3 regions of the Shewanella glacialimarina genome follow, and region 1 is predicted to be linked to each of the others. Evidence: predicted binding sites of a transcription regulator. Region 1 holds the regulator's gene; each other region holds the start of a gene.
What was found. The regulator sigma-54, encoded in region 1, starts transcription at its own class of promoters, with help from an activator protein. The targets are predictions, from matches to a motif close to GTTGGCACGNNNNTNGNNT.

Region 1 (10,901 bases):
CCATTGGCTTCAAGATGATTAATGAAGCTGCGTAAATCCTTGAAACTCATACCTACCGCCTATATATGCAATTCGATGTGGCGCGCACTATAGCATTTTTATAATTTGAGGTTAAGCCATTTGATCCCTATCGGTGTGCTATAGATACGTTATTTATGTGTAATTAATATGCTCAGGTGTAAACTGATGTTGAGTGGTTTGACATTGACAAAGCTATGTATGTATTAACCGGGATGTAACGTTAAATGATCATGAAAATCAATATTGTAAAAGTACTGCTGCTTGCGGTTGCTATTAGCAGCCATTTCGTTCTGGCAAAAGAGCCATTAAGATTCGATCTACTCAATCAAGATACTGAATCATCTATTGGTCAGCAACAAAGCATTAGCCAAGGTTATCAGCAGGGTCATCGGCAACATTATCAATCCAACCATCGACAACACTATCGACAAAGTAATCAATATGGCTACCAAGCCCCTTGGCGTTGGGGGACTGGTTGGAATAATCACTGGGGGCCAAATATTGGCATTGGCTGGAGTTCTGGTTATCGATGGGGAAATGATTGGGGATGGCGTGACCCTTGGTATAATAACAGACGTGCAAACTATGATTATGATCGAAATGACTATAATCGATACAGCGAATATCCTAGACGTGATGTTATTGTTGAACCGGTATTCGTGACTGAACCAACTAGAACAACCACATCAATACAGTATGATCGCACAATAAAAACCTTACCTGAAAATGCTAGAGTGATTCAGCTCGAGGGGAAAACGTTATATGAGTGGCAAGGGATAAGATATGTCTATGACTGGTCTACAGAGCGCTATGTAAAAGTAGAATAAAGGGATACAACACGATAAAAAAGTATGGCCAAAATAGGTCGGTAATTTTATCTGATTCACGGGTTTAATTGATATTTTGAAATAAGCAGTAGTGGTTGTCGACATCTTGTTTTGCCATATACATGGCTGTATCAGCGGCGGTAACTAGGCTACCGCTACTTTTACCATGTAATGGAAACTGACTTATACCAATGCTTGCCCCCACACTGAGTATTTCACCATTGGCTATTATAGGCTGCTCTATCAGCATGATTATCTGATTAACTTTGGCAATAATATCATGTACATCATCAATATAATCTAACCATACAACAAACTCATCGCCACCCAATCTGCCCACAAAGTCGCTGCTGCGAAGGTGAGAAGTGAGACGCTGAGCTATGGTAATTAATACTTCATCCCCCATTTGATGGCCTAAAGTATCATTAATAATTTTGAATCTATCTAGGTCAATAAACAACAACGCTGCCTTTTCATCCCTTCTTGTGCCTCTGGCAATGGCAATATCAATTTGCTTTATAAATGCTCTGCGGTTGTAAATCGAGGTGAGTTCATCGTGTTCAGCTAAATAAGTGAGTTTGACTTGTTGTGCGGTTAGCTTTGCGGTTTGCCTGGCGACCTCTCGTTTGAGCTGATCTTTTTTGACGGTGATGTTCTGTAATGAGGACTTCATATGGTTGAAGTTGTCACTCATTTCGAAAAATTCATCTTTCATTGTGTAGGCAATACGGCTTTCTAAGTCACCTGCAGCTAATTTTCGCATGCCGTCATTAAGCGCTTTCATGCCGCGTTTAAATCTAATCAGAGTGATAGATGACCAAAGGGTTGCTATGGCAGAGAGTAGTAATACGACCAGGGAAATTGATATGAGTAAAGATTGTTGGGTTTGTTTTGCTTGTGAAATGGTCAGTTGATGCAGACGATACATATCCTCAGTCATTCTTTCAATATTCATGCTGTATTTTACTTTAAGTAACCGCACTGAGGTGGAGGTTCTTTCTACAGGTGTTTCGCCATTTTTTGAGCTCTGCTGAGTATTAAATAGCACTCTAATATTGGTGTTAAGGCGATTTAGATTATCTAATACTTGCTGTTGCTTAGTATTCCACTGCATCTTTTTTGATAGCTCAAATGCTAAGCTAGCCTGTCTGGCATTTAACTCAGTTAAACTGAGTTTGTCAGCGTATTCTTCATAAAGCCATAATTGGCTTCGAAGGCTGTCAATGCTGAGTTGAATTTGCATTGAGTGGTTAAGTTGTTGATAGATTTTCTGCTGGTAGTCGTGTGCTCGAAATAAAGCTTCGCCGACGGCAAGCGTTAATAATGCACACAAAATCGCGGTTAATTTTAGTCGTGTCGCAAGTGTCATTAATGCTCGTCCTGATGCTGACTGATAGCGGATTCAAATAGCTGTTTATCAATAATCATTCTGACATCGATTCGATTATCTTTAAGGACTAATCTATTGTCAATTGCCCATTGGGCTTGTGACTGAATGTTTGAAACTAAAGCATTACTTAATGATACTCGAAAAGAGTAATCCTTCCATAAATAACGCAGTTGTTGTAAATCCATGTCTAACGTTTGACTGACAATGAGTTGCGATTCAGTAGGGTTCTCGCTAATAAAGTCAATTGCATCACTGAGCGCTTTAAGTAAACTTTGACGATCTTTCAGACTAACTTGATTTTGTTTTAACCCGAGCAGGTTAAATGACAGGTTATAAAGCCCTTTGGTACTCATAACCTGGTTAGCGTTTTTACTCCTTTGTAATATTTGATAACCTAATGGCTCCCAGGCTGAAATAGCATCTACCTCACCGTTTTCTAGCGCAGCTAACAGCTCATTAGGTTTCAGGTAGACTCTTTCTAAAGGCAAGTCTTGCTGATGATGAAGTATCAGTAGGCTATCAAAAAAGAATTCACTGGCACTGCTTTTGATGATACCTATTCTTGCATTTTTAATACTCGCTAGATTTTGATATTTTTCCGCGGATAAGCTGATTAATTTAATATCATTATCAGACTCAACAAAACTGGTTAAAATAGAAAAATCGCTACGATAGAAGCTATTAAACATGGCTACAGTTTCTGATGCGGTGGCAAAGTCCACTTGTTCAGTGATAAGAGCTTCAAAACATTTTACACCACCCTCGTGTCCTATTAATTCAACATTTAATCCGTGTTGCTTAAAAAAACCCTTTTCATGCGCAACAAATAAAGGCGTCGATAGTGGGGTATTAGAAACTGCAATTTTGATGACATTAGCCGTACTGTTTTGTGGGTTAACCGTTGAATCAGGCTGACATGCGGATAATAGTACAACAAGCAACATACATACAGGGAGTTGAAATTTCATACATAATTGATTTTAGTTAATAATGGTAAGTGTAGTGGCTAAAAGACATGTTCGCTAAATTGTTGAGTAAAAAACTGTTAATTATTATAGAAGTAAGTAAAAAGTTGTAGTTATAATCTGAATTTGACTAATCCTTATTATCTTAATGCTGGCGTTAACGGTAAAAATATTACTCACTATTAAGGGGCTAAATGAGGCTTAGCCTAATTATTGTCGTGTGGATTGTCTTTGGATTGTCGTGCGGATAAAGTGGCAAGGGTGTTAGTGCGTCACTATTAGGCTACTAGCGCCATATTATTATGTGTGGTTGTTGTTTGCATTGATATATCCCATTACTGGGGAATAATTGAATATATCCAAACACCCTTGCCGAAACTGGTTTAAGCAATCATTTGCAATTGTTTATTTAAGCTTTGGATTTGCCTTTGTAAAGAGGCTATTTGTTCTGTGATTAGATCTTTTTTAACCTCAACTGGTTCAGTCGTTGATTTTACCCATTGGTATACCACTCTAGATGAAACGCCATATTCCTTGGCTACTTCTGATAACAAGCGGTTATGGTCAGTGACTTGATTAACCACTTGATTGATTAGTGTGTCTGGATAACGATTGCTTAGGTATTTTTTCATAATCAAAGTCCACTTTTTTGAATGCAGATATTTATCGTTTTTCAACTTCCCATTGACTAAAACCAACATTGGCAAAAAATGTGTAGTGTTGCTGAATTTTTGTAAAAATTGGGCTAGCCAATTTAAGAGTATGTCCAAAAACAGTATTAATCGTATTTAAGGTTAACTGTGTATTTCGCATAGTGTTCTCTCCAATAAGTTTTGCTAGCTTTAAATCTAGTACCACTTTGTAGGTACTGGTTACTATATGAAAAGAACGTGCCAACTATTTTTTTATTAAATTTTTATTTATTTTCAATTTGTTAGAGTTTTATGGTTTCTGTGGTGGTCGTAGGAGATGCAATATAGTGGTGCAATTGCACTAATTCGGGGGAGAAATTTAAATTTTCCTAATTGCATTAATTTAACCTCAACTTAAATCTGGTTAAGGGATACATTCAATAAGTTAGATTCAACACGTTTAGCCATTTTAAAGCAAAGGTGGGTATACGATTAAAAACTAGATTTAACCGATGGAGAAATGATTAGGATCAACAACCTTCTTCGAACTTGTCATTAATTAAATTACAGATAGCATCAAGAGCGGATTGTGCATCTGGCCCTTCTGCTATGATATCTATGGTTTTACCTAAGCCACTTTCAAGCATTAATAAGCCCAATACACTGGCCGCGCTGGCCTTTTTTTCACCCTGGATCAGGGTAACATTGGCATTAAATTCATTAGCAAGAATAGCCAGTTTGGTAGCAGCTCGTGCGTGTAAACCAAGCTTGTTTGATATGATGACTTGGCGCTGTAAAAGACTCATTTAGTTAAGTTCCGACAAGTAACTGAATAGCGATTATTTATGCTTGTTTATAAGCTCTCGGTGCCTTGCTTGAACAACATGTTTTTTACCACTTGAAAAACGTTTAGCAAGCTGGTCGGCGATATAAACTGAACGATGCTGGCCACCAGTACAACCAATAGCTATGGTTAGGTAGCTGCGGTTATTGCGCTCTAAGTGGGGCATCCATGTTTCAAATAGGTTTTCTATTTGCCAAATGAATTTATTTACCAGCGGTTGCTGGCCAAGAAATTCCTGCACGGGTTCATCTAATCCAGTAAAGGGACGTAATTCTATTTCCCAATGTGGGTTAGGTAAAAAGCGTACATCAAACATAAAATCGGCTTCGGCGGGCATACCATATTTAAAACCAAATGACTCAAAATTGATCACTAACTCTTTATCAACACTGCCCATTAAAATTTCACGTACTTGATCACTAAGTTGATAAATATTTAACTTAGATGTGTCGATAAAATGGTCTACGTATTCAGAAATAGGCGCCAGTAGCTTACCTTCAAATTGAATCGCATCCTGTAGGGACATATTCTTTTTCGATAATGGATGTAGTCTGCGGGTTTCACTGTAACGTTTTAGTAGGGCTTCATCACTTGCCTGTAAAAAAAAGCTTATGACTTCAGTATCCTTAGATAACCACGCAAGCTGCTGCTGTAATACTTTACCTTGCTCTTCTATATTTCTAACATCAACACTTATGGCCACCAGTTCATTGGTGTTTCTAAGCTGCTCTAATAGTCGTCCAATTAAGGGCAGTGGTAAGTTATCAACGCAATAGTAACCCAGGTCTTCTAGTACCCTAAGTGCGACAGATTTACCTGAGCCCGAACGACCGGATACAATGACTAATTTCATGCTGTGATAACCTGATAGAGTTCAGTTGAGTTACTTGCTTTTCGTAACTGCTTAAGAATCTGTTTATCCGATAACTTTTCAGCCATTGAGGATAGGGTACTGAGATGTTGCTGGCACTGGTCTGCTGGCACCAGTAATGCAAATAAGAGATCCACTGGTTGTTTGTCGATAGCATCAAATGAAATCGCTTCTTCGCACTTTATAAAAACCGCGATAGGGCGAACGATGGACGTTAAACGACCATGCGGGATTGCAATGCCAGAGCCTATTCCTGTGCTACCCATTTTTTCTCTAGCCACTAGGCTTTCAAAAATCTCTTGTGAAGATAGGGATGGGTACTGGGCTGCAGCTAAATCGCTGATAAGCTCCAGTACCTTTTTCTTACTGCCCGGTGTGGCACAGGAGGTGCATTCCGGCTGCAGGATGGTACTAAGTTCCATCATTAATGCTTAGTTAATTTCTCTTTGTGTTTAATGACCTGACGATCGAGTTTATCAATCAGGGCGTCTATAGCGTGATACATGTCGGCATGTTCAGATGTCGCAAATACTTCAGCTCCATTTAAGCTGACTTTTGCTTCAGCTATCTGTTGTTGCTTTTCGACATTTAATACTACGTGGACATTATTGATCTGATCGAAATGTCGTTCAAGTTTTGTAAACTTACTTGTGACATATTCTCTTAGTGATTCAGTAATTTCAATATGATGACCCGTCAAGGTGATTTGCATATTTTTCCTCCAATTGCCTAGGTAGATTATAAACTCTTACGTTGGTTTGAGGGAGGGATCATCATCGCTTCGCGGTATTTCGCGATGGTGCGACGTGCAACATTGATCCCTTGTTCTGCCAGAAGGTCTGCCATTTTACTGTCGCTTAATGGCTTTCTCTGGTTTTCAGCTGCCACCAGCTTTTTAATAAAGGCTCTAATTGCTGTAGATGAACACTCTCCGCCATCATCAGTACTTACATGGCTAGAGAAAAAATACTTAAGTTCGAATAGTCCGCGCGGTGTATGCATATACTTTTGCGTGGTGACACGCGAAATAGTAGATTCATGCATTTCGACAGCTTCAGCTATGTCATTCAACACCATAGGCTTCATTGCTTCTGCACCATACTCAAAAAAACCTTGCTGAAATTGCACAATACAATTGGATACTTTAAGCAGGGTGTCGCTACGGCTTTCTAAGCTTTTTATAAACCATTTGGCTTCTTGTAAGTGACCTCGAATAAATTGAGTATCTGTTGAACTCTTACTACTTTTTGCCATGGCGGCATATTGTTGATTAATCCCTATTTTAGGCATGTTATCAGGGTTCAATTCAACTACCCAACGGCCATTCTTTTTCGTCACTGACACGTCTGGGATAACATATTCATCATCCGGTGGGGTGATCATCGTGCCAGGACGTGGATTTAAAGATTGAATTAATTCAATGGCTTCGCGCAGCTCATCTTCTTTTAGCTTAGTTTTACGCATTAAGGTGCGAAAATCACGTCCTGCTATCAAATCTAAATAATCTTTGATTAATATTCTGGCATTATCAATATGTGGCGTATCTGGTGCAAACTGAACAAGTTGAATCAACAAGCATTCACTTAAACTACGCGAAGCAACCCCGAGAGGATCGAAATGTTGTATGCGTTTTAGTACCGCTTCTACTTCGTCTAATTCGACAGAATCATCGCCCATAGCTTCTAAAATATCTTCAGTACTTTGGGTGAGATAACCTGTGTCATCAATGGCATCAATAATGGCTGTGGCAATAGCTAGGTCTGTTTCAGAAAAAGGGGTTAGATTTTTTTGCCATTCTAAATGCTCGTATAATCCTTCGGATGTTTCACCTTGGAAGGGCATGTCATCATTTGGCATGCTGCCTGAACCCGAACCAGGACTTGCCATTGGTGAGGCGCTGTACACTTCATCCCAGGTAGTATCCATTGGCAAGTCTTCAGACATTTGCTCTTTAGTCATTGACTCTGCGGTGTCGACATTTGAAGTGTCTTTTTCGACTACAGGTGCACTGATTTCATTGAAGTCAGTTTCTGATAGGTCTTTTGAGTTGTCATTTTTGTTGCTAAGTGCTGAAAATTCATCTTCCATTTCAAGCAAAGGATTGGAATCTAATACTTGTTGAATTTCTTGCTGTAACTCCAAAGATGATAACTGCAGCAAACGTATAGCTTGTTGCAGCTGTGGGGTCATAGTGAGGTGCTGACCCATTTTAAGTTGGAGTGAAGCTTTCATTACTGCTGATCCCTAGAAGAATTCGGCTTTCTACACTGATTAAAGTGAGTGATAGTCGCAATTTTTTAACAAATGGTTTTACTTTACCTACAAACGATCTATTAGCTTAGTTGCCAGAAACACTATGCCAAGCAAGTGCTTCAGATCCTATTTAGATTAACTATAGCTTGAATTGTTCGCCTAAGTATACTGCTCGAACTTGCTGATTGTTGAGTACTTCAGTTGGAGTGCCTTCGGCAATCAAATTTCCCTGACTAACGATATATGCCCGCTCACACACATCAAGTGTTTCACGGACGTTATGATCAGTAATTAATACGCCTAGGCCACGGTGTTTGAGTTGAAGAATGATTTTCTTAATATCAATCACTGAAATAGGGTCAACACCCGCAAAGGGCTCATCTAACAATATAAATTTAGGATTGGCTGCTAAAGCGCGTGCAATTTCTACCCGTCGTCTTTCGCCTCCAGATAGTGACATGCCTAGGCTATCGCGAATATGGGTAATATGGAATTCTTCTAAAAGATGTTCAAGTTCCTGAATTCGCTCATCCGAAGTCATCGATTTTCGGGTTTGCAACACGGCCATAATATTATCGTGCACACTGAGCTTTCTAAAAATACTGGCTTCTTGCGGTAAATAGCCAATACCTTTTCGCGCACGTAAATGCATTGGGTCAGCAGTTAAGTCATCGTCATCAATTAAAATGCGGCCATGATCACTTTTGACTAAGCCAACAACCATATAAAACGTGGTCGTCTTACCTGCGCCATTGGGACCAAGTAGTCCGACAATCTGGCCTGTTTTTACAGTTAGACTGACACTTTTAACCACTTGACGACTTTTATAGCTTTTAGCTAAATTCTCAGCTGTTAAGGTAATTTGGGTCATTGGTTACCTTGCTTTTTTAACGGAATTTCAGGTAATTTTTGTACTGGTGAATTATCATTTTGGAAGTTTTCCGGTTGAATAATGGTAATAACACGATCTTCACCTTTACCGGTACTTTCAGCGATAAGTTCCTGAGCATTAATATTGTAACGGATCACATTACCTGTCACTTTACTGCCAGCTTGATCTAGCTTAGCGTTACCGGTTAATAACAGTCCAGTTGTTGCTAAGTCATAACGAATTTCATTGGCACTGGCTGTACCTATGCGACCATCATCAAGTTCTTGTGAAAACGTAGCAGGGTTACCGGTCGCAATGAGCGTTTTAGTCTGGCCGTTTTCAGCTGAAAATGCCCGCAGTTCATCGGCTTCGATATTGATCGAGCCTTGGGTAATCTTTACTGGTCCGTTAAAAATAATTTGATTATTTTTAACATCAGCTCGTTGACTTACAGCAGCAATTTTAAGCTCTTGCTTCAAATCGCCTTCTTTGGCTACGGCGTTGCCTGCTAATATACTAATAGCTAAAGTGCAAATAACACTGCTTTTACCGAGCAATGTTGTTAAAAAATTAATGTGGTTCATATGTCCCTTCTACCTGACTGAGTAAGGTAATTTGTTCTGCATTGAGATCGGCAAATAGCCCTAAGCCTTGAATAATAAAACCATTACCTTTAATGGTAACTGACTCTTCAGAACGGCCTATCATAGTGTTTAAATTAAAGGTGACTTGCTGAGTCTCAAGTGATTGTAATGGCTCTTTAATATCAATAGCATCGATAACTACATCGTTATGTAAACTGACTTCATTTGAATGTTGATCTAAGGTCGCATTTTTAGCTGTTATTTGCCACTGCGCTTTACCATTTTCAGGGTAAATAAGTAATACAGGCTCTGTAAATAAAGTGGTATTTGAGCGGGTAAAATGTTCCATATGCTCGGCACTGACTTTGCTGTCAACAAACCCCAACTTATTAAATTCTGTCGTGCGAAGATTGTCGGCCACAAAATCAGGTCGCTCAATTCTAGGATCTTTGATTAACGCCATTTGATTACGTTTGACTTGTACTTGCCAATACAATACCAAGGCTAAGCCAAAAAATGCACAAATAGCCAATGTGGTTCGATTCATATGCTCATACCATGTGCACTTTCAAATTTATTTTGGCTTAGTAGTAACAAATCAGTGAGTTCTCTCAAAGCACCATTGCCACCTTTAATGGTAGTTATCATATGGCAATGTTGTTTCACGTAAGGATGTCCATCGGCAACGCTAACAGCAAGTCCTACTACTTTCATAACAGGTAAATCTACCATGTCATCGCCAATATAAGCTACCTGTTCAGCAGTGACGTTATATTTTCTGATTAATTCCTCGTAGGGAGTAAATTTATCATCTATACCTTGATAAATATCTTTGATACCTAAAGCCGTCATGCGATTTTCGACAATTTTAGATTTTCGTCCGGTAATAACCGCAACATTAATGCCACTGGTTAATATTGACCGAACGCCATATCCGTCTCGAGTATGGAAAGCTTTTGACTCTTCACCGCTATTATTAAGGTAAATACGGCCGTCAGAAAAAACACCGTCAACGTCGCAAATAAGCAGTTTAATTTTTTGAGCGCGCAGCCAAATATCATCACTAATAGGGCCATAAAAACCTTGGTGAGTTTGCGTATTTATTGTCATGTTTAAATTACTCCTGCTTTGACCATATCGAGCATATTCAACGCGCCAATAGGTTGATGTGCGTCATTGACCACAATTAAACCATTGATGCTTTTCTCATCCATTATTTGTAACGCTTGAGCGGCCAAGATGTTGGCTGGGCTGGTGACGCAGTTTTTAGTCATAACCTGTGAAATAGGTGTGGTGCGAAGATTCACTTCTGCATCGATGACACGTCGTAAGTCACCATCAGTAAAAATACCAACTAAGACATTATTATCATCAACAACCGCTGTCATGCCTAAGCCTTTATTTGATATTTCATATAGGGCTTCCGTGATGCAGATATCTTGCTTTACCAAGGGGAGATCTTTGCCTTGGTGCATCACATCATTGACCTTAAGTAATAATTTACGTCCTAAAGAGCCACCTGGATGTGATAGGGCAAAATCATCACGGGTAAACCCTTTTGCTTGTAATAGGGCTACGGCTAATGCATCACCCATTACCAATGTTGCTGTTGTGCTTGATGTCGGGGCTAGTCCTAGTGGGCA
Region 2 (10,901 bases), 2.2 Mb from region 1:
GCCAAACCTTAATATTCAATTTGATATGCAGCAAGTTTCAGTTAAAGGCGCATTAGATATTCCTTCTGGTCAAATTAAAATAATGCAGCTTTCCGAGGGCGGAGTCGCCGTATCAAATGATGTGATATTTAATGACTCAATATCTGAATTAGAGGTGAAAACTAGCCCCTATGCCATTTTGGCCGACATCAATATCAATGTTGGTAATGAATTATCCATTGATGGTATGGGATTAACCGGAAAATTAGCCGGTAGTCTCAGACTTCAGCAACAGGCATTTAAGCCACCATTATTATTTGGTGATATTAGAGTCACCAATGGTAACTACAAATTTATGGGCCAAACCCTTAAAATTAATGCCGGTGAAGTGCAGTTTGTTGGGCCAATTGAGGTTCCCAACTTAAATATTGAAGCGATTAAAGAAATCAAAGAAGAGGACTTAACCGCAGGAGTGCGAGTAACTGGCACGCCTATGCGTCCAACGGTTACAGTCTTCTCCAATCCAGCAAAAGAGCAAGCAGAGGTTCTTTCTTACATCTTAACGGGCAAAGGATTTAGCAGTACTAATGATCAACAAAGTAACTCATTAATGATGGGGGCAGCGTTAAGCCTAGGCTCACAAGTGGATGGTGGTGCTATCAACAACATTGGATCAACAGCCAGAGGCGTTATAGAAAAGTTTGGTTTTTCTAATGTACAATTAGATGCAAATGATGATGGCAGAATGGCTATCAGTGGATTCATTGGTGAAGATTTAATGATTAAATATGGTATTGGCGTATTTAACCCAGGCTATGAAATGACAGTAAGATATTACCTATTATCACAGCTTTACCTTGAAACAGTATCTGGGACGATTAGCCAATCATTAGATATTTATTATAACTACGATTTTGATTAGTAAACTATTTCTACATCAATATGCCTTGAAGTGATATTGGTCCCTTGAGTGATATTGGTATAAGACTAGTTTGCCTTGCTGAGTAAAAAGTAAATTTCAAGCACAAAAAAAGCGCCTTAAGGCGCTTTTTTCACATAGATGCGATTAAGCAAATATGAAGTCAACATGTTCGATAAGGTGTCTAAAAGCATGACGTTGCATTGCTTTTGGAACAACTTTGATTTCTTTACCGTCAACGGCGATAGTTAAACCATCATAGAAATCTTTGTTTTCTTGAATGTTGATGATGTCTTTGTGTAAGAACTTAATTGAAATAGGCTCTTTACCAGGACCATAAATTACAGCAGGTACCATATCAGCGTGACGTAGGCGGCGGCTCGAACCTTTCCCGACTTCAGTGCGGATTTCGGCGTTAATAGTGTAAGACATGTTAATACTCACTTAATAATTAAAATAAAGGACGTCACCGTTCTCGACCAACGACGACTCAAAATAAAGCGCGCGAATGTTAACACACACACAGACAAACCAACAAGGTTAATTAAATTTAAATCTTGTATGCTTCAGTGTGCAGCCTTATTTGCTTCAATATACTGCAAAACAGCAATCAAGCTCACTGCCCTAAAGCAGTATAATGCAGTCTATTATTCAATAGGCTGTTAGTTAACAATTATAACAGGCAAGATAATAATTTGTTAAAAAACGTTTTAAAATTAACCGCATAAGTTAAATAAACAAGAGTTAATTGGGACTCAAGCTATATAATTGCTATAAAGCTCTAACGATGCCAATCACTCAATTAAATACGCTTTCTCTATGAATAAAAAACAGTTAATTTGTAAAATGTCACAGCAACTCGATATTCCACAAACACAGTGCAAAACTCAATTGGAACATATTCTCGCAACAATTCACCAGGCACTCTGTGAAGGGGAAAAGGTGTATATTCCGCAGTTTGGGACATTTGAATTACGGTTTTATCTACCTAAAAATGGGCGTAATCCCCAAACAGGTGAAAAGATAGAAATTGCAGGCTTTAATCAGCCGAGCTTTAAAGTATCAAATCACTTAAAAGCACAGGTCAACACCTAGACAGCTTTAGTGGGCTATGCCGATTACATTAGTAGCAGGCTTTAATCTGCACAGAAAGAAAGGCCGCGACATAAAGTCACGGCCTTCTGATCTCTTGTTAAGCTATCCCGCTATTTTGGTTGCTCCCTGCACCATCCATGCGTATATGCTGCTCCTGCACCTATCCGTGTTCTATCCTTGAAAATCCTTGTACTTACGTACTGTCCTTCTTACTCGATTATCCTTTGACCGAGCCTGCTCCATCCTGAGCGTGTCCTTGAATCATCCTTGAAATTCATTTTATTTATCCACATCATCCTGATGGGTTTTACTATGTTAAGTGTCAATCCTAGACACTTATCTCGCCTTATCCATAAAACGAGTTTTTTATCCTTTATTACAGCTTCGTTGTCTTCCATAACAACACATCCATTGTATAAGCATCCTGCCTAATCACATTTCCAATGTCGCGCTTTCCTTAGCTGCAGTAATAATAGTGGAAACCCTTAAACCATAATAGGCTTAAACATATCCGCAACAAAAAAACAAACAAGACTACAAAACACATAAAACAAAAAAACCTTTAATATCAATTGAAAAGGTTATAAATGTAAGTGGTCTGTTATTATTAATAACCTATTAGGCTTACAGTCTTTGTGAGATATATCTCACAAAGACTGTAGAGTTAAGCCATCAACAATAGCTTAGGGAAATGACTTACAGCCAATAAAAAGGCACAACCTAAAAAGGTTGTGCCCATTTAACACTGTCGTTAGCCATCCTGCTAAATTTGTGCTCCCTGCTCCATCCTTGCGATTCGCTATCCTAGCGGCTCCCTGTTCCTTTTATCTCAACATTCCTTTACTAATGTAAGTTGAGTTCAATCCATTGTTCAGTCATCCATGGCTGAAAATTCAAATCCGTTGAATCGTCCCTGTGCATCCTGCAATCCTATCCTTGATTCCTTGTGTTAGCTTACGCTTCCACTCATCCTTGTTTCGGCTATCCATTTACCGAGCTCATGCCCATAATCCTTGAGCGTGTCCTTGTTTCATCCCTGAAATTCAAAATGGTGAGGTCATATTATTGCTCTTCCTGAGCAAACCTAGTGACCTCATTCACTTGATGTAACTATTGTATATCGAACGGCCTGCATTAAAACACATCGCACCAACACAACTAAAAAGATATCCCCAACAAAAAACAAAGGTAAATCGTAAGGTATTGATATATATTTAAATAAATATTAATGATTGATTTTGTACTACAGCAAAACCTAATAACACCTACACAACTGTAGGATAAGGCTTACAAAATACTGGGCACTTAAAGCTTAGCAATCAACTTTGATAACACTCTTTTTAACATTTGCCCGTACATTACCCAATCTCCAAGTAAGCTATATAGAGGGTAAGTGAAAGTAGCTGGACGATTCTTCTCAAACATAAAGTGTCCAATCCAAGCAAAACCATAACCAATCACCGGCAACCAAACTAATTGCCACCATTGCTGGTTAATAAAAGTATTGATTAGCCAAACAATAATAATGGTGCTGCCAAGGTAATGCAGTCGCCTACATACTAAGTCTTGGTGCTGAGATAAATAGAATGGGTAAAACTCTTTAAACGTTTTATATTGTTTACTCATCATCGCTTACCATTCATTTTGCATAAAATAAGATTTCACCTTCAACCTCACCAATCGTTACACTGGCTATGCTTTTAAATCCCTGGTGACTAAACACCTTATTATGAACTGGATTGTTAACAAATACGCCAATGCCATCAAGTTGGGGTTGTTCATCACACCAACTCAATACTGCTTGAATTAACTTGGCACCGTTACCTTTGCGCTGCTGAGTAGGTGCTAATGCAATAAACTGCAATATTCCGCATTTATCAGAGGGTAAGTGTGTTAATAAACAGGTTTCTTTTTCCATTAATCCCTGAGTAGACTTCCAACCAGTGCCTAACACCATTTTCAAACGCCAATGCCAGTAGCGTGATTGACCAATCGGAATTTGCTGGGTAATAACACAAGCCACCCCAATGAGTCGCTCACCATCAAACCAGCCAATTAAAGGTTGTTCTTGCTGCCAAAGCTCATTTAATTCTTCACGAATAGCTGCACGTAACTTTTGTTCATACATACTATTATCTTGGTTGCCAAATACCTTTAAAAAGAATGGGTCATCGTGATACGCGTTATAAATAATAGAGGCTGCTACACGCAAGTCTTCAGCCGTTAGATACACTGCTTTAAATTGTTCCAAGGTTTTGTTATCCATTATTGTTCCTTGACTATTTTACGTTCAACATTAACTTAGCAAGTTAACAAGTTTGAAACAATCACCAATTAAAGCTGGATAATAAATTATAACCACAGTGGGTTTGCAATTAGCGGCTACGGCAGTAATACTGGTTAAAACCAGAGGAGCTAAAATGGATACCACTAAAACAGATTTGAATCATTTATTTATGCAACTAGGCTTAGCTTATGGGGAAAATGAAGTGGCGGCATTTATTGCTAGTCATCAAATAGATGACCACACATTATTGATTGATGCACCATTTTGGAATTTGGCCCAAAAAACCTTCTTCAAAGAAGCACTAAATCAAGACGCCCAATGGTCAGAGGTGATAGACCAATTGGACGTTATGCTAAGATCGACTCGTACTAGCTAGACATTAGCGGTTAGGCTAGATGAAACTTAAATTTGTTTGTAGGCTGTATCGCCCCAGCCTACTAACTCGCTATTTTTAAATACAATAGGTGTGCATTCATCTTTGGTTGTTTTACCATCGCCTTTCGCCCACTGGGTACGATAAAATAATACTTTAACCTGTTCTTTATCTGCCTGGTTCACAAATGCCTCACTAAAGTCTGAGGTGCCCATAATCACTTGCACTTGATCTAAGGTCATTCCTAACGACAGTTTTGTTAGACTATCGCGGTTTTTTTCTTGTTGTACTTCCCAATAGTCGTGACTTTTTCCAGACTCATGATCACCCACATTTAATACACAGCCACTTAAGCCTAAAGATATTGCGGTAATTAGCGCTGCGCCCATTAATTTTGATTTCATGTTATTTCCTTTTTGTTAGAATAAATAGCTATTGAATAAGTTAACACTTACAGTTCAATTAACATTCCTTAATGCTATTTTCATGCCAAAACGTATGCTATTGATTTTATATAAATTAATAGTGTAATAATAATAAAGTAGTATTTCTCACTACTAAAAAACAAGGATTTTCACCACTTATGAGTCCAATTGAACACGTTATCGCGGCTGCTAAAGCCATCGCCATCAATGGACATACTCCCAGCGTTGCCTTAATTAAAGGCCGAGTGGGCAAAGTACCTATGCCATTAATTGTTCAAGGGCTTCAGCAATTTAAAGCAATACCTAAATCTGAATGGCAAGGTATTGCTGATTTTGTGCCGACGGAAGAATCAGAAAATAAACTGCAAAACAACATCAGCTTGACCGAAGTGGCAGAACAGCAACACAAGATGCAGCAACAAATTAATCAACTAATGTCGCGTATCACACAACTTGAGCAACAACTCGACCAGCAAGCGGAACAAAAGGCTGAACAACCTTTAGCACAAAAGGCACCATAATGTTTGTTATTGAATTACGCTTTGAACCTTTTGCAGATACCACTATCTCCAGTGCAGAAAAAGCCATTAATCATTATTTAGAAGCACTACGTGCCAACGGCCAAATACTGGGCAGAGAATTTGCAGTGGCGTTTAACGATGGTGAATTTAAAGCGCGTTTGATGCTGCCAGAAAAAACCAGCTTAGCAAAACGCCATAACAGCCCCTGGGTCAAATCAGCGATAAATGGATTAACTGAAGCTAAATTGCTTGCACCAAGGGAAAAGTTTATTGGTCAGGACATTAATTCAGAGGTCAGTAACACTGAACCGGCTAGTTGGCAGCTGCTTTACACCAGTTATGTACATATGTGTTCACCATTAAGAAGCGGAGATAACTTACTGCCAATTCCGCTTTATCAGATCCCCGCTACCTTTAATGGTGATCATAAGCGCATCATAAAATGGCAAAGCGAATGGCAAGCATGTGATGAGTTACAAATGGCTGCCGCAACCAAAGCAGAATTTGCTGCACTTGAAGAAATAAGCACAGTCACTAGCGACCTGTTCAGGCGAGGCCGTGATTTATGCGGCAGAATAGAATACCTGACCCAAATTCCAACCTACTACTATTTGTATCGAGTCGGTGGTGAAAGCTTACTCGCAGAGCAAAACCGAACTTGCCCTAAGTGTAACAGTGCTGATTGGAAACTAGATGAGCCGTTATTAGATATGTTTCACTTCCGCTGTGAAAACTGCCGCATCATCTCAAACCTGTCATGGGATCATCAATAAATTGTTTATTTTTTACGTAACAGATATTGCCACATCAATTTAATACGTTGCCAAATACCCGGATGCTGCCACTCGGTATCTTCCGTGGTATCGGGTTTAATTGGCGGAGTAATTCTTGGCGAAAGTTGATCAATAAAAGCACTCAATGAATCAGCTAACCTTTGTTTAGGCCTATCACCAGGTATTTCAATCCAAACACCACCGGATTCATTATCAACCGTTAGCATTTGATCGCCATCGCCTAACACCCCAATAAACCAGGTTGGCTCTTGTTTAAGCTTTTTTTTCATCATTAAATGGCCAATCATGTTTTGCTGCAGATATTCAAAATCTTGTTGATTCCACGTCTGCAGTAACTCCCCTTCGCCCCAGGAAGAGGTAAACATTAATGGTGCGCTATAGAATTGACCATAATATTGATTAATATCATCATGCAGTGATAGTTCTAACGCATGCTCAACATTACTAAAGTCTGCTGATGTTTTACGTTTAAAAGGTTTAAAATATACTGCATGATCACTGTTTTGCTCGAACTGACCTTGAATACAAGCAGAGTCTTCACCCATAGGGTAATATCGCGGTAATTCCGACAGTGCATCTTGATATGCGAGCAGATACTTATTTATAAAATTTTCAAGTGCGGTTGAACAAGACACTAGTGCTTCTCGTAGTTTATAATAAAGCGATATTTTGACATGGAAACCGATTAGATGACACACAATCACGATCCTTATAGTGATGCAGAAGCACTCAAAGGCCTAACTTTAGGCCAAACAACCGAGTATCAAGCTGAGTACGATGTATCACTGCTGCAAGGGGTCCCGCGTAAACTGAACCGAAATGCTATTGATTTAAGCAATGATTTACCCTTTCATGGCACAGATATCTGGACAGCTTATGAATTATCTTGGCTAAACAGCAAAGGTAAGCCAATGGTTGCCATCGCTGAAGTCAGCCTTGATATAAACAGTGTTAATTTAATCGAATCAAAGTCATTTAAGTTGTACTTAAACAGCTTTAATCAGACAAAATTCGACAGTGTTTCCACCGTTGAGCAAATATTACAAAAAGACTTAGCAAACTGCGCCCAGGGTGATGTGGTTGTTAAAGTGATTGAGCCTAAACACTTTAATCTAGAACGAATCGTTGAACTGCCAGGTACCTGTATTGATGATCTGGACATTGAAGTCGACAATTATGACTTTAACTCTGACTTGTTGTTGGGCAGTGGCTCTGAAGAAAAAAACGTTGCTGAAACCCTAAACTCTAACCTGCTGAAGTCTAATTGCTTAATTACGTCTCAGCCAGATTGGGGTAGCGTGATGATCCGTTATCAAGGGCCAAAAATAGACCGTGAAAAGCTGTTACGCTATTTGATATCTTTCCGTCAGCATAATGAGTTCCATGAGCAATGTATCGAGCGGATTTTTGTTGATTTAAAACGCTATTGCGGCTGTTCAAAATTAACTGTTTATGCACGCTATACACGACGAGGCGGTCTAGACATTAACCCGTATCGCAGTGATTTTGAAAATCCACCGGAATCAAATCGTTTAGCAAGACAGTAAGCTAGGCGCTATTAACCTTTCAAGATGAATTTTGCAGCAGTTTGTAGCCGTTTAATACAGACAATAACGCAGTAGAAAACCGCTACAAGCACTGCCTGAAAGATTCACAAATGTCTTAAGCATTGAAAAATCGGTTAATGGCAATAATTGGTTAGTGGCGATATAAGCCATTAACCAAATGATTCCGCCATACTCACGCTGATTAACTCCCTTAACCACTGACTGGCTTTATCTTTATGGTAACGAGTCGGCCAAATGCTATATATATTGATTGGCTTAGTGTCAAACGGCAGCGGTAATATTCGTAAATTAAATAACTTAGCGTAACTTTTCGCATAAGTTTGCGAAGAAATACCAATCGCATCAGATTTACTGACCATCGACATCATACTCAACAGTGAAGACTGCTCAGAATAGACATTACGCATAGGCATTTTCTCAATTGAAGAAAACTCTATTACTGTCTGGTTTTCACGGCGCATTTTATACAATACATGTTTAGCATTAAAAAATTGCTCAAACGATATACTGTCTAAAAACTCAGGGTGATCTTGTCTAACAATACAAGCCAAGCTCTCTTGTGCGATTAGCTTATGCTTCACATTGCGGTAATACGGCAAAGCAATATCTAACGCTAAATCGACTTTATTATGTGATAAGTCTTCATATAATTGATCTTCACTTAATGGCGCTTCACGAAAAATAATCTCAATATTAGTGTCTAGCAAAGCCTGATAAATGACAGGTTGCAGCAAATCGATTAACACCTCGTTAGCATAAACCTGAAATACCCGAGTAGATAACTTAGGGTCAAAATCTTGAACCGACTGAAGGGTTTGCGCTAACTGCGTCATTAAAGGCGACAGGCTTTCATACAAAAAATAGCCGGTTGATGTAGGTGAAATACCCCTGCCGACTCGAATAAACAATTCACATCCTAAGGTTTTTTTAAGCCGTATTAAGGCATTACTTACCGATGACTGGGTTAAGTCAAGCTTCTCGGCGGCAAGGGTTATAGAATTCAATTCACACACAGTGCAAAAAACTCTAATTAAATTGAGATCTAACTGACTAAATATATCAATATTTTCAGATACCCGCGTTTGCTTGACTTTCACTCATTCCACCTTAAACCCTATCGTTCTCTCACCCCGATTACATTTATACAATAAATGTATTACCAATTGTTAGCTATAGTTATCTTTTGCATTTAGCTGGTTACTATAAGTACATCAAGTTTAAACAACAGCTTATTTTAACATTACAATACAGTGAGAATGAAAATGAAAAAAACGACTATCGCTTTTGTTATCATCAACACCTTCGCACTTAATGCGTTTGCAGCTCAACATGAGCACGACCATATCAGTGTTGATTATCAAGGTAAGCCAGCAACCCAGGCGACAATTGACGCAAATAAAGCGGTTGCAAGCACATTGAAATTTGAAGATAAAACCGCGTTTAAGCGCTTTAATCATCAACTCATCACTAAACTCGATAAAGAAACAGAAGCCATTCTGCGGGCGGAATTTAGCTTTATAAGTGAACAATACCCAGACTCAGTTAACCCATCTTTATACCGTCAAGCTCAGCTTAATATGGTGTCAGATGGTTTGTACAAGGTCACTGATGGTATTTATCAAGTGAGAGGGACTGACTTATCTAATTTAACCCTTATTCGCGGTAAAACCGGCTGGATTTTATATGATGTGTTGCTGACAAAAGAAGCTGCCAGCCAGTCGTTAAAATTTGCCTTAGCCAACCTACCTGAAGGCAATGATCTACCCGTTGTTGCCATGCTTTACTCGCACAGCCATGCCGACCATTTTGGCGGGGCAAGAGGCGTACAACAGATGTTTCCAGATGTGAAGGTATATGGATCGCACAACATCACCACTGAAATTGTCGATGAAAACGTCTTGGCGGGTAATGCAATGAGTCGTCGCGCCGCTTATCAATATGGTGCAACATTAGGTAAGCACGCTCACGGTATTGTTGATGCTGCATTAGCCAAAGGCTTGTCAAAAGGTGAAGTCACCTACGTTAAACCTGATTATGAGCTAAATCAAAAAGGTAAATGGGAAACCTTAACAATCGACGGTATTGAAATGGTGTTTATGGACGCATCAGGTACAGAAGGTGCAAGTGAGATGGTCACCTATATTCCATCAATGAAAGCCCTATGGACCGCAGAGCTAACCTATGACGGCATGCATAATGTGTACACGCTTCGAGGCGCTAAAGTCAGGGACGCATTAAAATGGTCAAAAGACATTAATGAAATGATCAATGCATTTGGTGAAGATGTGCAAGTGGCTTTTGCTTCTCACTCAGCACCGGTTTGGGGTAACACTGAAGTGAATGATTACCTACGTATGCAACGTGACAACTATGGCTTGGTGCACAACCAATCTTTACGTTTAGCCAACCAGGGCGTAGTGATACAGGATATTGGTGATGCGATTATGGACACCATACCGCAAAACGTAAAAGATGTTTGGTATACCAACGGATATCACGGCACCTACAGCCATAATGCCAAAGCGGTATACAACATGTATTTAGGCTACTTTGACATGAATCCAGCCAACCTAAATCCATTACCCACACAATCAGAAGCCACTCAATTTGTGCGCTATATGGGCGGAGTTGATAACATCATAGCCAATGCTAAAGAAGATTTCAGCCAGGGTGAGTATCGTTTTGTCGCCACAGTATTAAATAAGGTCGTGGTTGCAGAGCCTACCCACAAAGTGGCTAGAGACATGTTAGCAGACACTTATGAGCAATTAGGCTATCAAGCCGAGGGCGCTGGGTGGAGAAATATATACTTAACAGGCGCCCAAGAGCTGCGGGTGGGTATTAAACCCGGCGCACCAAAATCGGCATCTGCGGATGTATTAAGTGAAATGGATATGTCGACCTTATTTGACTTTTTAGCGGTAAAAGTCGACAGCATAA
Region 3 (10,901 bases), 470 kb from region 1:
ACACGATTGATAGAAGTCATTTCAACAGCTTCGAAACAGGATCTCAAACAGAAAACATGTTTGAGGAGGTTAAAGTACCTACTGGTATGCGTTTAGATGAAATTGAAAAAATAGCCATTTATCAAGCGCTAGAACAGGCTGACGGTAATAAAAATGACACCGCCGAACAACTGGGCATAAGCGTTAAAACCTTATATAACAAACTCAGTAAATATGAAGATAACAGCAATGCCGATTAACGCCTCAAAATCGGGCTTTTTTCTGGCACAAAAACCTTCAACGATTTTGGCACAACCTCTACCGTCACATCGTTAGATTCAAAAAGCTCTCCATCAATCACATAATGTGTTTTTTGTTGAGCTGTTAGGTATATTTTTTTAGCTTGGGCATGATGTATTGCATCAGACTCAAGCTTGTTATTAGTTTGGTTCCACAAACGCGTAATCCCAGTAAATAATAAATCGACCAGACTCAGTAACTGCTCTTGTGATGACTCAGTAGGCTCAATCCAAGTAATATCTAATAGTCCATCAATGATATTAGGCTCGCCATTACCTTGTGCTAGTAAACTGCTGAAAGGAGCTGAATTGGCAATCACTATACTGGTAGTCTCAATTGTATGTGTTTCACCATCATCTAATTGCATAGACAAAGATAATGGCTGATTTTCATCAATCGCATTCCATAAGCCACCCAAATAAGCAAACTGACCCGACTCATTTTTTTTGTCTCGATTAGCACTTTCAATCATCTTATGTTCAAAACCAATACCCACCAGCAACAGCATTATCCGTTCATTACACATAGCTGTATCAATAGGTTGATAATGGCCTTGAATCAAAATATCCACGGCTTGAGCAACAGGGATCACCTTACTGCCGACACCAAATAAGGTATGAGCCAAGGCATTTGTTGTCCCCATCGGAATAATACCTAATGTGATAGAGGTGTTAACCAGCATCGACGCCACCTCATTAACAGTGCCATCACCACCGCAGGCTACAACAATATCAGCACCACACTTAACGGCTTCACGGGCTTGAACTGCAGCATCTTTATCTTCAGTCGTCTCAAGCAGCTTTACTCGATAGTAGCTGGATAAGGTTTGTTGAATATACTCGGCATCATCTTGCCACTTACCACCGCCAGACACAGGATTAGCAATTAAATAGAGTGTGTTATTAATTTTAATCCGATTCTGCTGATACATTTGGGACACTTTAGCAAATTGCCATTTATTCAAACGGGCGGTATGGCGAATTTCATTAATAGAGTGCAACACCTCTTCTAAGTGACTTTTTTTATCGCGACAAGCAAGATAAGAAGCTAGCACGAGTACCGACCGCCCACGGCCTAGCGCACAATGTACTACAACCTTTTTACCGTTAAGTACCTGGTTATTTAGCCAATTTATTGCCTGATTGAGTTGCGCTTCTGACGGGACACTATGATCTAAAACAGGCACATTTAAATAATCGATATCCTCAGCCAATAATGTGCCATCTAATGCATCAAATTCAGCCGTCACATCTAGAATGGCATCAACCCCTTGGGTTTTAAGGTATTCAATATCAGAAGGAAATAAACGACATGCTAAATAGAGTTGATCTTCAATTTTTTGAATTGCGGGTACTTTATCGTGTTTTCTTGCCCAGGCATTATAAACCTGACATCCCAATAGAAAAGGGACAAATCCCCAGCTGATATACCAAGGAATTGAACCATTTTGTTTCTTACGGAAAATACCACCCGCATTAAACCAATATGCAAAACTCACTAAGCCCAAAGATAATGCCAACCAGCCAATAAAAAACTTAGCCCACGATGAATTAAGTAATATGCACAAAAGCGCGGCCAATAAAGCCCCTGCAGTATAGTAATACTTAATATTTATCTTGGTTAGCATATAAACTTCTTATTTTAAAAACAGCAAAAAGCAGCGTACTATGGTGCGCTGCTTAGTTTCTTTAACAATCAGGATCTTCTGCTTTAAGACCTTCTTTTACATCTTCACACGCGTCTTCAACTGCATTACCGGCGTCTTGCATCATCTCATCCACTTTTTCACCCGTATTTTCTGCTTTGTTGTCGGAACATGCCATCATACCTATTGTCGTTAATCCCAATAAAATCATGATACTTAGCTTTTTTAGTAAATTCATATTGAGCTCCTTGCTCACAGGCCATTCCATTAGTTATTATTACATTTAGATATACTCATTTTATATCATTAAGTAATAGGCTCAATCCATAAAGCGTAACTTAGTTAACGTTACGCTTTCGGTGCTTTACCTCGTATTGCACTTACCACTAAAGAGATAACAAGTAACACAATAAAAATAAAGAAAATTATTTTCGCAATACCGGCTGCCATACCAGCAATACCACCAAAACCTAACACTCCTGCAATGATAGCAATAACTAAAAACATCAATGTCCAACCTAACATAAGAAACCTCCTTGAGTATGGGACGATCAATAACACACAAAAATAAACTCGTAATAATGAACAACTGTTTGTGTACCATTTAACTACTTTATACCAAGCCAACTTCATGCCAACCTTGAAGCAACCAACTAAGAATCTAATAAATAAGGAAAATAAATTTAAATTCTTTATTTCAATATCATTAACAAACTCAGTTATTGGCAATAATTACCGACAATTCGGTAAGAGTTTCACATTAATTATGGGTAAAGGGGCATTCCAATAAATTATTGGGGATATCTACGGAAAATGGAGGTGGCCACAAGCAGGTGACGAAGAGACATTAGAAAAGAGATGAGCAACAAAGCGATTGATTCAAAAGAAAAACGGCCTAAAGTTATAAAGTAGAGTTCCTCTGTATTTTAGCAAAAGAACTCAATAAAAAACACTTTAAACAGCTAACCCCGCGGCCACACCAGACGACCATGCCCATTGGAAGTTAAACCCGCCTAACCAGCCACTTACGTCCATTACTTCACCAATAAAATACAATCCAGATACCTTATTGGCTTGCATGGTTTTTGATGATAACTCATTAGTATCAACACCGCCCAAGGTAACCTCTGCAGTGCGATAGCCTTCTGTACCGTTCATAACAATAGACCAGTCATTTAAATCACTAGCCAGCGTTTCACGCTCGCCATGACCTAGTTGATTTAACGCTTTATCCAACTGAGCTTCTTCAAATAAGGCCTCAACTAATCGTTTCGGTAGCCATTGGCTTAGGGTATTTCGCAGGCTTTGTTTCGGATGATGTTTGAGTGCGAATTCGATTTTATCTAACGCATTTTCACCCGGTAATAAATCGATAGAAATTGCTTCACCTGGTTGCCAGTAATTTGAAATTTGTAGCACTGCCGGGCCTGATAGACCACGATGCGTAAATAATAATGCTTCACTGAACTGAGTGCCATCTTGGGCGGTAATGGTGGTTGGCACAGCAATGCCCGATAATGGTTCAAAGCGAATTTTTTGATCACTATGCCAGGTAAAAGGCACCAAACCTGCACTGGTAGGCAGTACTTTTAAGCCGAACTGTTCTGCAATTTTATAGCCATAAGGTGTCGCGCCAAGTTTAGGCATTGATAAACCGCCTGTTGCGATAACTAATGACTCACAACTGAGCTCACCATTAGAGGTGCTTAGGGTAAAGCCTGTATCGGTTTTGCTAACAGATAAAATTTCAGTTCGCAGCTGAACCTTTACCCCAGCCCATTCACACTCTGTCATCAGCATGGTGACTATTTCTTTGGCTGAGTCATTACAAAATAACTGGCCGTGATCACGCTCTTGGTATTCAATACCATGGCGTTCAACCAATTCAATAAAATCACTTGAGCGATAACGGGCTAATGCCGATTTTACAAAGTGGGGGTTACCACAAAGAAACTGATGTGGTTCAACTTTTTGATTGGTGAAGTTACATCGTCCACCACCACTAATAAGTATTTTACGGCCAGCTAGTTTGGCGTTGTCTAGCACGAGGACATCACGACCACGATAACCCGCAGTTGCTGCACACATTAACCCTGCAGCACCGGCACCGATAATAATTACGTCATGATGTTTCACTGTTGAGACTCTCTTTAAACAAGTTGGTTATGCTGACGTTAAGGTCAAAATGTCTTTTTACATGCCATCCATGGTCTTCAAGGATAATGACTTCCATGTACAAAAAAGGGCGCTATATTAGCACCCTTTTATTGGTATTTGTATATTCGCTAGCTATTAGACTGTTTCCGATTTTTTATCTCGGCTTAACAGCTCTTTAGCTGCATCAACGGGTGCCTTGCCTTGATAAAGTACCTGATAAATTTGTTCGGTAATCGGCATTTCTACCCCTAGTCGTTTAGCTAAGGTAAATACCTCTTTGGTATTTCGATAACCTTCAACTACTTGGCCAATTTCAATCTGCGCAGTATCAACATCACACCCTTTACCAAGGGCGAGTCCAAAACGACGATTTCGAGATTGGTTGTCAGTACAAGTCAACACTAAATCGCCTAAACCAGCCATACCCATAAAGGTGTTAGCATCAGCACCGAGTGCCACACCTAAGCGAGTTAACTCAACCAGACCGCGAGTGATTAGCGCTGTTCGGGCATTTGCACCAAAGCCAATACCATCTGACATGCCTGCGCCAATAGCGATAACATTTTTTACCGCACCACCAAGCTGAATACCAGTAAAATCATCATTGGCATATACACGTAAACGTTTTGGGCTGTGTAAAAGCTCAACTAAGTCATGGGTGAACTGCGGACAAGTACCCGCTACCGATATTGCTGTTGGTAAACCTGCGGCTAATTCTTTAGCAAATGTAGGGCCAGACAATACCGCTAGGGGATAATGTTCACCTAATTGCTCACGGGCAACATCTTGTAATAAACGGCCAGTTTCAGGCTCTAAGCCCTTGGTCGCCCATACAATACGTGCATCACTGCGCAATAAGGGTTTTGCTTGCTTAAGCACGTCACCAAAAACATGGCTTGGCACAACCACTAACACATTTTTACTTGCAGCTAAGGCTTTAGCTAAATCAAGTTCAATGTGCAAACAGTCAGGGAATGTTATTCCGGGCAGGTAAGCTTCATTGCTGCGCGAATCGGCCAATGCCTGCATGCGCTTGGGATCGTGTCCCCACAATAAGGTTTTATGGCCATTACTTGCTAAAGAAATAGCAAGGGCGGTGCCATAAGACCCCGCCCCTAATACCGTTATTTCGGCAGTGCTGTTCATCACTTACGCGTTAGCTTCAGCTGGCGCTTCTGCAGCAGCCGCTTGACGCTGTTGAACATATTGAGCAAATAGTGCATCAAAGTTCACAGGCGCTAAGTTAAGTTGTGGGAAAGTACCACGGGCAACAAGGCCTGAAACAGTTTCACGAGCATATGGGAACAATACGTTAGGGCAATAAGCGCCTAAAGAATGTGCTAATTGTGGCTCTGTTAAGCCAACGATAGAGAAAATACCCGCTTGCTGAACTTCACATAAGAAAGCTGTTTCGTCGCCATTTTTAGCGGTAACAGTTAAAGAAAGTACCACTTCATAAGTATCGTCAGATAACTTAGTACTGCGCGTGTCTAAGTCTAACTTAACTTCTGGGTTCCACTCTTTTTGGAAAACAGCTGGGCTGTTTGGTGTTTCAAAAGACAAATCCTTTGTATAAACACGCTGAATGTTAAACTGTGGTGCAATTGCTTCGTTGTTTGCTATTTCTTCAGCCATGATATCCTACCTATATAATGTTATTTTTCGCTTTTCTGTGGAGCGAATATGGTGTTGGGCTAATAAATGAGGGTAACCTCGCCTTGCCCCTAAAGTCGATCATACATCGAAAAGCGACTAAGCACCTTTACCAGTAAGACCAAAAACTAATAGTGTCGATTTTTGCTCAACACTATGTGTTTACTGCAATATGATGAAACTGGTGACTATCTCTTGCTTTTAACAACCGGCATATTTGCTGATTGCCAGTCGCCCATACCACCTTTAAGGTTATGCACGTTTTCAAAGCCTTGCTTAACAAGAAGTTGAGCCGCTTGAGAAGATGTTACGCCAGCGTTGCATACTAATATAATGGGGCTGGTTTTAAACTTTTCAAGACTCGTGGCCTGATTATTTTTAATTTCAGACAATGGCACGTTAATAGAATCAACGATATGGCCTTTTTTAAACTCTTCTTTGCCACGCACATCGACAACTTTAGCGTCTTGCTTGTTCATCATTAGCGTGAGTTCATGATTGTTAACGGTCTTTACTTTTGATGTACTTGATTTGAATGTCGTCACAATTAAAGCAAAAAATAAGCCAGCCCAAGCCAAAGACAACATTGGGTTTGCTCTTAAAAATTCAATATATTCTTGCATGGTCACTGCCTATAACGTATCGAGCTAAGATTAATTTGGCCAAGAGTATATACCCAAACAAGCTTAAGATACAGGGCTCAGAGTGACATCAAAGTGGTTAGGTAAGATTCAATATTGGTGGATATGTTAATTACCTTTCAGACAATTTTTCACACAGAATTACGTACCTCAAACAAGGTCAAAAAGTGTTAATTGCGTAAACACTCACATATAAATGAAATTTAATCACCTGTTAGGGCAATCGAGAACCTAAGCCTGTTGCCAACAGCTAATAAGTAGTAATATTTATCCAATTTCATTTTTAACTTCATCTTTAACACTTTAAATAAGGGTACTTCCATGACGACAACTAAACGTCCGCTGGCACTGCTTATTCTTGATGGCTGGGGCTATCGTGAAAATCCGCAAGATAATGCGATATTTCACGCTAACACTCCGGTCTTGGATAAGTTAACAGCCACCTATGCTAACAGCTTAATTTCAGGTTCAGGTCTTGATGTAGGTTTACCTGATGGCCAAATGGGTAACTCTGAAGTTGGCCATATCAATATTGGTTCTGGTCGCATTGTTTATCAAGAACTAACGCGGATCAGTAAAGCCATTGAAGATAATGAATTTGAACAAAACCAAACGCTGGTTGATGCGGTAGATAAAGCTATTGCCGCAGACTGTGCGGTTCATATTATGGGGCTGTTATCACCCGGCGGCGTTCATAGCCATGAGCAACACATAGAAGCAATGTGCCGCATGGCGGTTTCCCGTGGTGCTAAAGCCGTTTACTTGCATGCCTTCTTAGATGGCCGAGATACTCCACCAAGAAGCGCCAAAGGCAGTATTGAGCACTTTAATACTGTTTTTGCCGAAATAGGAACAGGTCGTATTGCATCCTTAATTGGACGCTACTTCGCATTAGATCGTGATAATCGTTGGGATCGAGTCTCGCAAGCTTATGAACTGATTACTGAAGGCAAAGGTAAGTTTGACTATACGAACTCAGTCGATGCACTTGAAGCCGCTTATGCTCGTGATGAAAATGATGAATTTGTTGCCGCATCGGCTATTGTTGATGCAACTGGCCAGGCAGCGACACTGAATAACAACGATGCATTAATTTTCATGAATTTCCGCGCAGATCGTGCACGTCAAATTAGCCGCAGCTTTGTTAATCCAGATTTTGATGGCTTTGTTCGTCATAAAACACCCAAAATTAACTTTGTCATGTTGACCCAATACGCTGACGATATTAAAGCACCTGTGGCGTTTGAATCAGACAATCTTGTTAATACACTTGGTGAAACACTGCAAAAACAAGGTAAAACTCAGCTACGTATTTCTGAAACAGAAAAGTATGCCCATGTAACCTTCTTTTTCAATGGTGGTAAAGAAGCACCATTTGACGGAGAAGACCGTATTTTAATTGAGTCACCTAAAGTGGCTACCTACGATTTACAACCAGAAATGAACTCAACTGAGCTCACCGACAAACTGGTAGGTGCGATTGAATCAAACAAATACGACGTGATCATGTGTAATTACCCTAATGGCGACATGGTTGGCCACACAGGTAAGTTTGATGCCGCGGTAAAAGCGTGTGAAGCAGTAGACGCGTGTATTGGTCGAGTAGTAGAAGCATTAGCCAAAGTAGGGGGTGAATGTATTATCACCGCTGATCACGGTAACGCTGAGCAAATGACCGATCCAACTACTGGTCAAGCCCATACTGCGCACACAAGTGAATTAGTTCCTTTCATCTATGTCGGTCGTGATGCTACTATCAAACCTAACGGCCGCTTATGTGACATCGCACCAACGATGTTAACGTTAATGGGGCAAAGTGTGCCAACCGAAATGACCGGCCGCTGTATCATTGACTTAAAAGAGTAATTAATTACCTGTGATAATTCGTTTCTTTGTTAAAGCCAGCATTTTCGCTGGCTTTATAATACTATCCTATGCCGCAACAGGCGCCGACCTCAGCAAACGTCAGTCTGAGTTAAAGTCTATTCAGACACAAATCAATGCGCAGCAAAATGATTTAAAAAACACCTCAAAACAACGAGAAAAACTCATCACATTACTTAAAAAAGATGAGCAAGCCATTGCACGCGCGGCAAGCAGGGTAAATGAAACTCAAACCTCATTAAAAAACATCAGCAGCCAACTTATTGATTTAGAAAAACAACAAAAAAGCTTAACGGCACAAAAAATTGGCCAACAAAAAACCTTATCAAAGCAGCTATCTAGCGCTTATTTAGCTGGAAACCATGATTATAGCAAGATGATGCTCAATCAGCAAAACCCAGCAACGATTGAACGCATGCTGGCTTACTATCAATATTTAAACAATGCGCGTATCAAAGCGATAAGCAAACTAAAAACCACTAGTGAGCAATTAGTTGAAGTTCAAAACAAACAAGTCAAAAAGCAGCAGCAACTGAACACAGTGATGATTGACCAGAAACAACAAGCTAAACAATTAAGTAATGAACAAAATCAACGCCAGCAAACCCTAACTCAAATTCAGCGCACCCTATCCAACAAAGGTGCTCAGCTAGAACAATTACAAATTGAAGAAGCCAGCTTAAAGCGTATTGTCGAACAAGCTGTTGTTACGGCAAAAGCCAACCCATTAATGGATGGGCTTGAGAATAGAAAAGGTAAACTAAGCTGGCCAACAAAAGGTCGCATGAGTGAACGTTTTGGCAGCAACCGTTCTGGTCAAATAAAATGGAAAGGTGCTGTATTAACCGCACCAGAAGGGCAAAACATTAAAGCTGTTGCCGCGGGTAAAGTAATATATGCCGATTGGTTACGAGGTTTTGGTATGGTGATGGTACTCGACCACGGTAAAGGCTATATGAGTCTATACGGCCATGCTCAAACCTTATTCAAGGAAGCTGGCGATAATGTTAACGATGGAGAATCGATTGCTTTAGTCGGTCGTTCAGGTGGACAGACCGAACCTAGCCTATACTTTGAAATAAGACATAAAGGGCAAGCGGTCGATCCAGCAAGATACTGTCGCTAGGATAACGTAAACAGCCCATGGTTATAGGGGCAGTTATGCATCAAACAATTCGTTATATTAGTTGCTTTATACTTGGCGTCTGCGTGGCGCTATCGATCAGCATTTCAAGTTTAGAGCACGCTAATCCAAAGCCTGCCTATTATGATTTTGACTACCCACTTTTAGTCGATGTTATTGATACTGTTGAAACTTACTACGTAGATAAAATAGATCGACAGCAACTTATTGATGCTGCAATAAAAGGGATATTCAAAGAACTTGACCCCTACTCTGGATTTCTAACTCATGAAGATTTTCAGGCAATAAGCGACTCCAACAAAGGTGAGTATTTTGGTTTTGGGTTTGAAGTCGCGACTGATGATGGAAAAATTACCATCATCAGCCCCTTCAAGAACTCACCAGCAGAACGTGCAGGTATTAAAGCGGGTGATAAGATTATCAAGCTTAATGATACGTTTGTTGATGCCACAAACCTGCAAATGGTATTAACCGAAATCAGGCAGTATAGTAATAACAACAAAGCCATCTCCCTAAGTCTTCAACCCATCACAAGTAAAGTGCCCCTTACAATCACCTTACAGCCAGACTTTATTCGCATCAATTCTATAAACAGTAAAATTATTAACGGGGATATTGGTTACTTGCATCTGACAAGTTTTCAGGAAGATGCAACCGATGCGATAAGCAAACAAGCAATAAAATGGCAGCATTTACCACTAAGAGGGCTAATTTTGGATTTACGCAATAACCCAGGAGGACTACTTGATCAAGCGATTAGTATTGCAGATTTATTTCTTGATCACGGTCGAATCGTGACAACTACTGGACGTATTTTTGATGCAAATGAAGATTACTATGCCTCATCAGATACTATTTTTGCTAAAGTCCCCATGGTTGTGTTAATCAATAAAGGTTCAGCATCGGCTTCGGAAGTTTTAGCGGCGGCGCTGCAAGAAAACCATCGCGCAACCTTATTAGGAGAAACCAGTTTTGGTAAAGGAACAGTTCAAAGCCTTATCCCCATACTTGGCCAAAGTAATGCGATCAAACTAACTATTGCAAACTACAGTACCCCTAATGGAAATAATATAAACACTGTAGGCATTACACCAGATATAGAAATATCAATTACTGCTGTTACAGATGAGATGAATGTGCCTATAATCGGTACAGAAAAAATGTTAGATAATGATTACGATCAGCAAATCGACTCAGCTATCGCCTGGATAGATAGCAGAGAAAACTAAATAAAATCAAAAAGAAAACAATAATAACTGTGCGCTTTTTATTAATAATAATATTACAATTTGCCTGTTTTTCATCATTAAATGCAGCAAACTTAGCTATCATCATTGACGATATTGGATACCGTCAAACAGATGAGGCAGTTTTGTCATTGCCTCAAAATATTACCTTATCAGTCTTACCGCACACACCTTTAGGACAAAGGCTAGCATTAGAAGGCCATAATAAGGGCTATGAAATAATGATACATTTACCAATGCAGGCTTTAAGC

Region 2: a site for sigma-54 is predicted at 5,129-5,147, ahead of FJ709_RS07155 (DUF3192 domain-containing protein). Genes of this name have one in related genera too.
Region 3: a site for sigma-54 is predicted at 2,545-2,563, ahead of FJ709_RS19270 (DUF1328 domain-containing protein). Genes of this name have one in related genera too.

The regions. Positions count from the first base shown of each region.
Region 1 is NZ_CP041216.1:3,921,398-3,932,298, reverse strand. Features, by position in the region: gene ubiD (4-hydroxy-3-polyprenylbenzoate decarboxylase) at 1-50, opposite strand, end outside; gene FJ709_RS17185 (hypothetical protein) at 246-848, shown strand; gene FJ709_RS17180 (GGDEF domain-containing protein) at 913-2,217, opposite strand; gene FJ709_RS17175 (ABC transporter substrate-binding protein) at 2,217-3,206, opposite strand; gene FJ709_RS17170 (transposase) at 3,587-3,835, opposite strand; gene FJ709_RS17165 (hypothetical protein) at 3,867-4,016, opposite strand; gene FJ709_RS17160 (HPr family phosphocarrier protein) at 4,366-4,641, opposite strand; gene rapZ (RNase adapter RapZ) at 4,675-5,532, opposite strand; gene ptsN (PTS IIA-like nitrogen regulatory protein PtsN) at 5,529-5,972, opposite strand; gene hpf (ribosome hibernation promoting factor) at 5,975-6,262, opposite strand; gene FJ709_RS17140 (RNA polymerase factor sigma-54) at 6,289-7,782, opposite strand; gene lptB (LPS export ABC transporter ATP-binding protein) at 7,943-8,674, opposite strand; gene lptA (lipopolysaccharide transport periplasmic protein LptA) at 8,671-9,258, opposite strand; gene lptC (LPS export ABC transporter periplasmic protein LptC) at 9,245-9,805, opposite strand; gene kdsC (3-deoxy-manno-octulosonate-8-phosphatase KdsC) at 9,802-10,368, opposite strand; gene FJ709_RS17115 (KpsF/GutQ family sugar-phosphate isomerase) at 10,371-10,901, opposite strand, start outside.
Region 2 is NZ_CP041216.1:1,645,607-1,656,507, reverse strand. Features, by position in the region: gene tamB (autotransporter assembly complex protein TamB) at 1-901, shown strand, start outside; gene rplY (50S ribosomal protein L25) at 1,046-1,330, opposite strand; gene FJ709_RS07175 (HU family DNA-binding protein) at 1,718-1,993, shown strand; gene FJ709_RS07170 (DUF962 domain-containing protein) at 3,299-3,619, opposite strand; gene FJ709_RS07165 (GNAT family N-acetyltransferase) at 3,633-4,259, opposite strand; gene FJ709_RS07160 (DUF2789 domain-containing protein) at 4,414-4,656, shown strand; gene FJ709_RS07155 (DUF3192 domain-containing protein) at 4,683-5,057, opposite strand; gene FJ709_RS07150 (hypothetical protein) at 5,237-5,599, shown strand; gene FJ709_RS07145 (Zn-ribbon-containing protein) at 5,599-6,372, shown strand; gene syd (SecY-interacting protein) at 6,378-7,028, opposite strand; gene queF (NADPH-dependent 7-cyano-7-deazaguanine reductase QueF) at 7,083-7,940, shown strand; gene FJ709_RS07130 (LysR family transcriptional regulator) at 8,111-9,058, opposite strand; gene FJ709_RS07125 (alkyl/aryl-sulfatase) at 9,224-10,901, shown strand, end outside.
Region 3 is NZ_CP041216.1:4,389,077-4,399,977, forward strand. Features, by position in the region: gene FJ709_RS19255 (sigma-54 interaction domain-containing protein) at 1-239, shown strand, start outside; gene FJ709_RS19260 (diacylglycerol kinase family protein) at 236-1,906, opposite strand; gene FJ709_RS19265 (hypothetical protein) at 1,968-2,162, opposite strand; gene FJ709_RS19270 (DUF1328 domain-containing protein) at 2,273-2,449, opposite strand; gene FJ709_RS19275 (BaiN/RdsA family NAD(P)/FAD-dependent oxidoreductase) at 2,879-4,060, opposite strand; gene gpsA (NAD(P)H-dependent glycerol-3-phosphate dehydrogenase) at 4,217-5,227, opposite strand; gene secB (protein-export chaperone SecB) at 5,231-5,716, opposite strand; gene FJ709_RS19290 (rhodanese-like domain-containing protein) at 5,923-6,357, opposite strand; gene gpmM (2,3-bisphosphoglycerate-independent phosphoglycerate mutase) at 6,697-8,241, shown strand; gene FJ709_RS19300 (murein hydrolase activator EnvC family protein) at 8,252-9,385, shown strand; gene FJ709_RS19305 (S41 family peptidase) at 9,421-10,632, shown strand; gene FJ709_RS19310 (divergent polysaccharide deacetylase family protein) at 10,662-10,901, shown strand, end outside.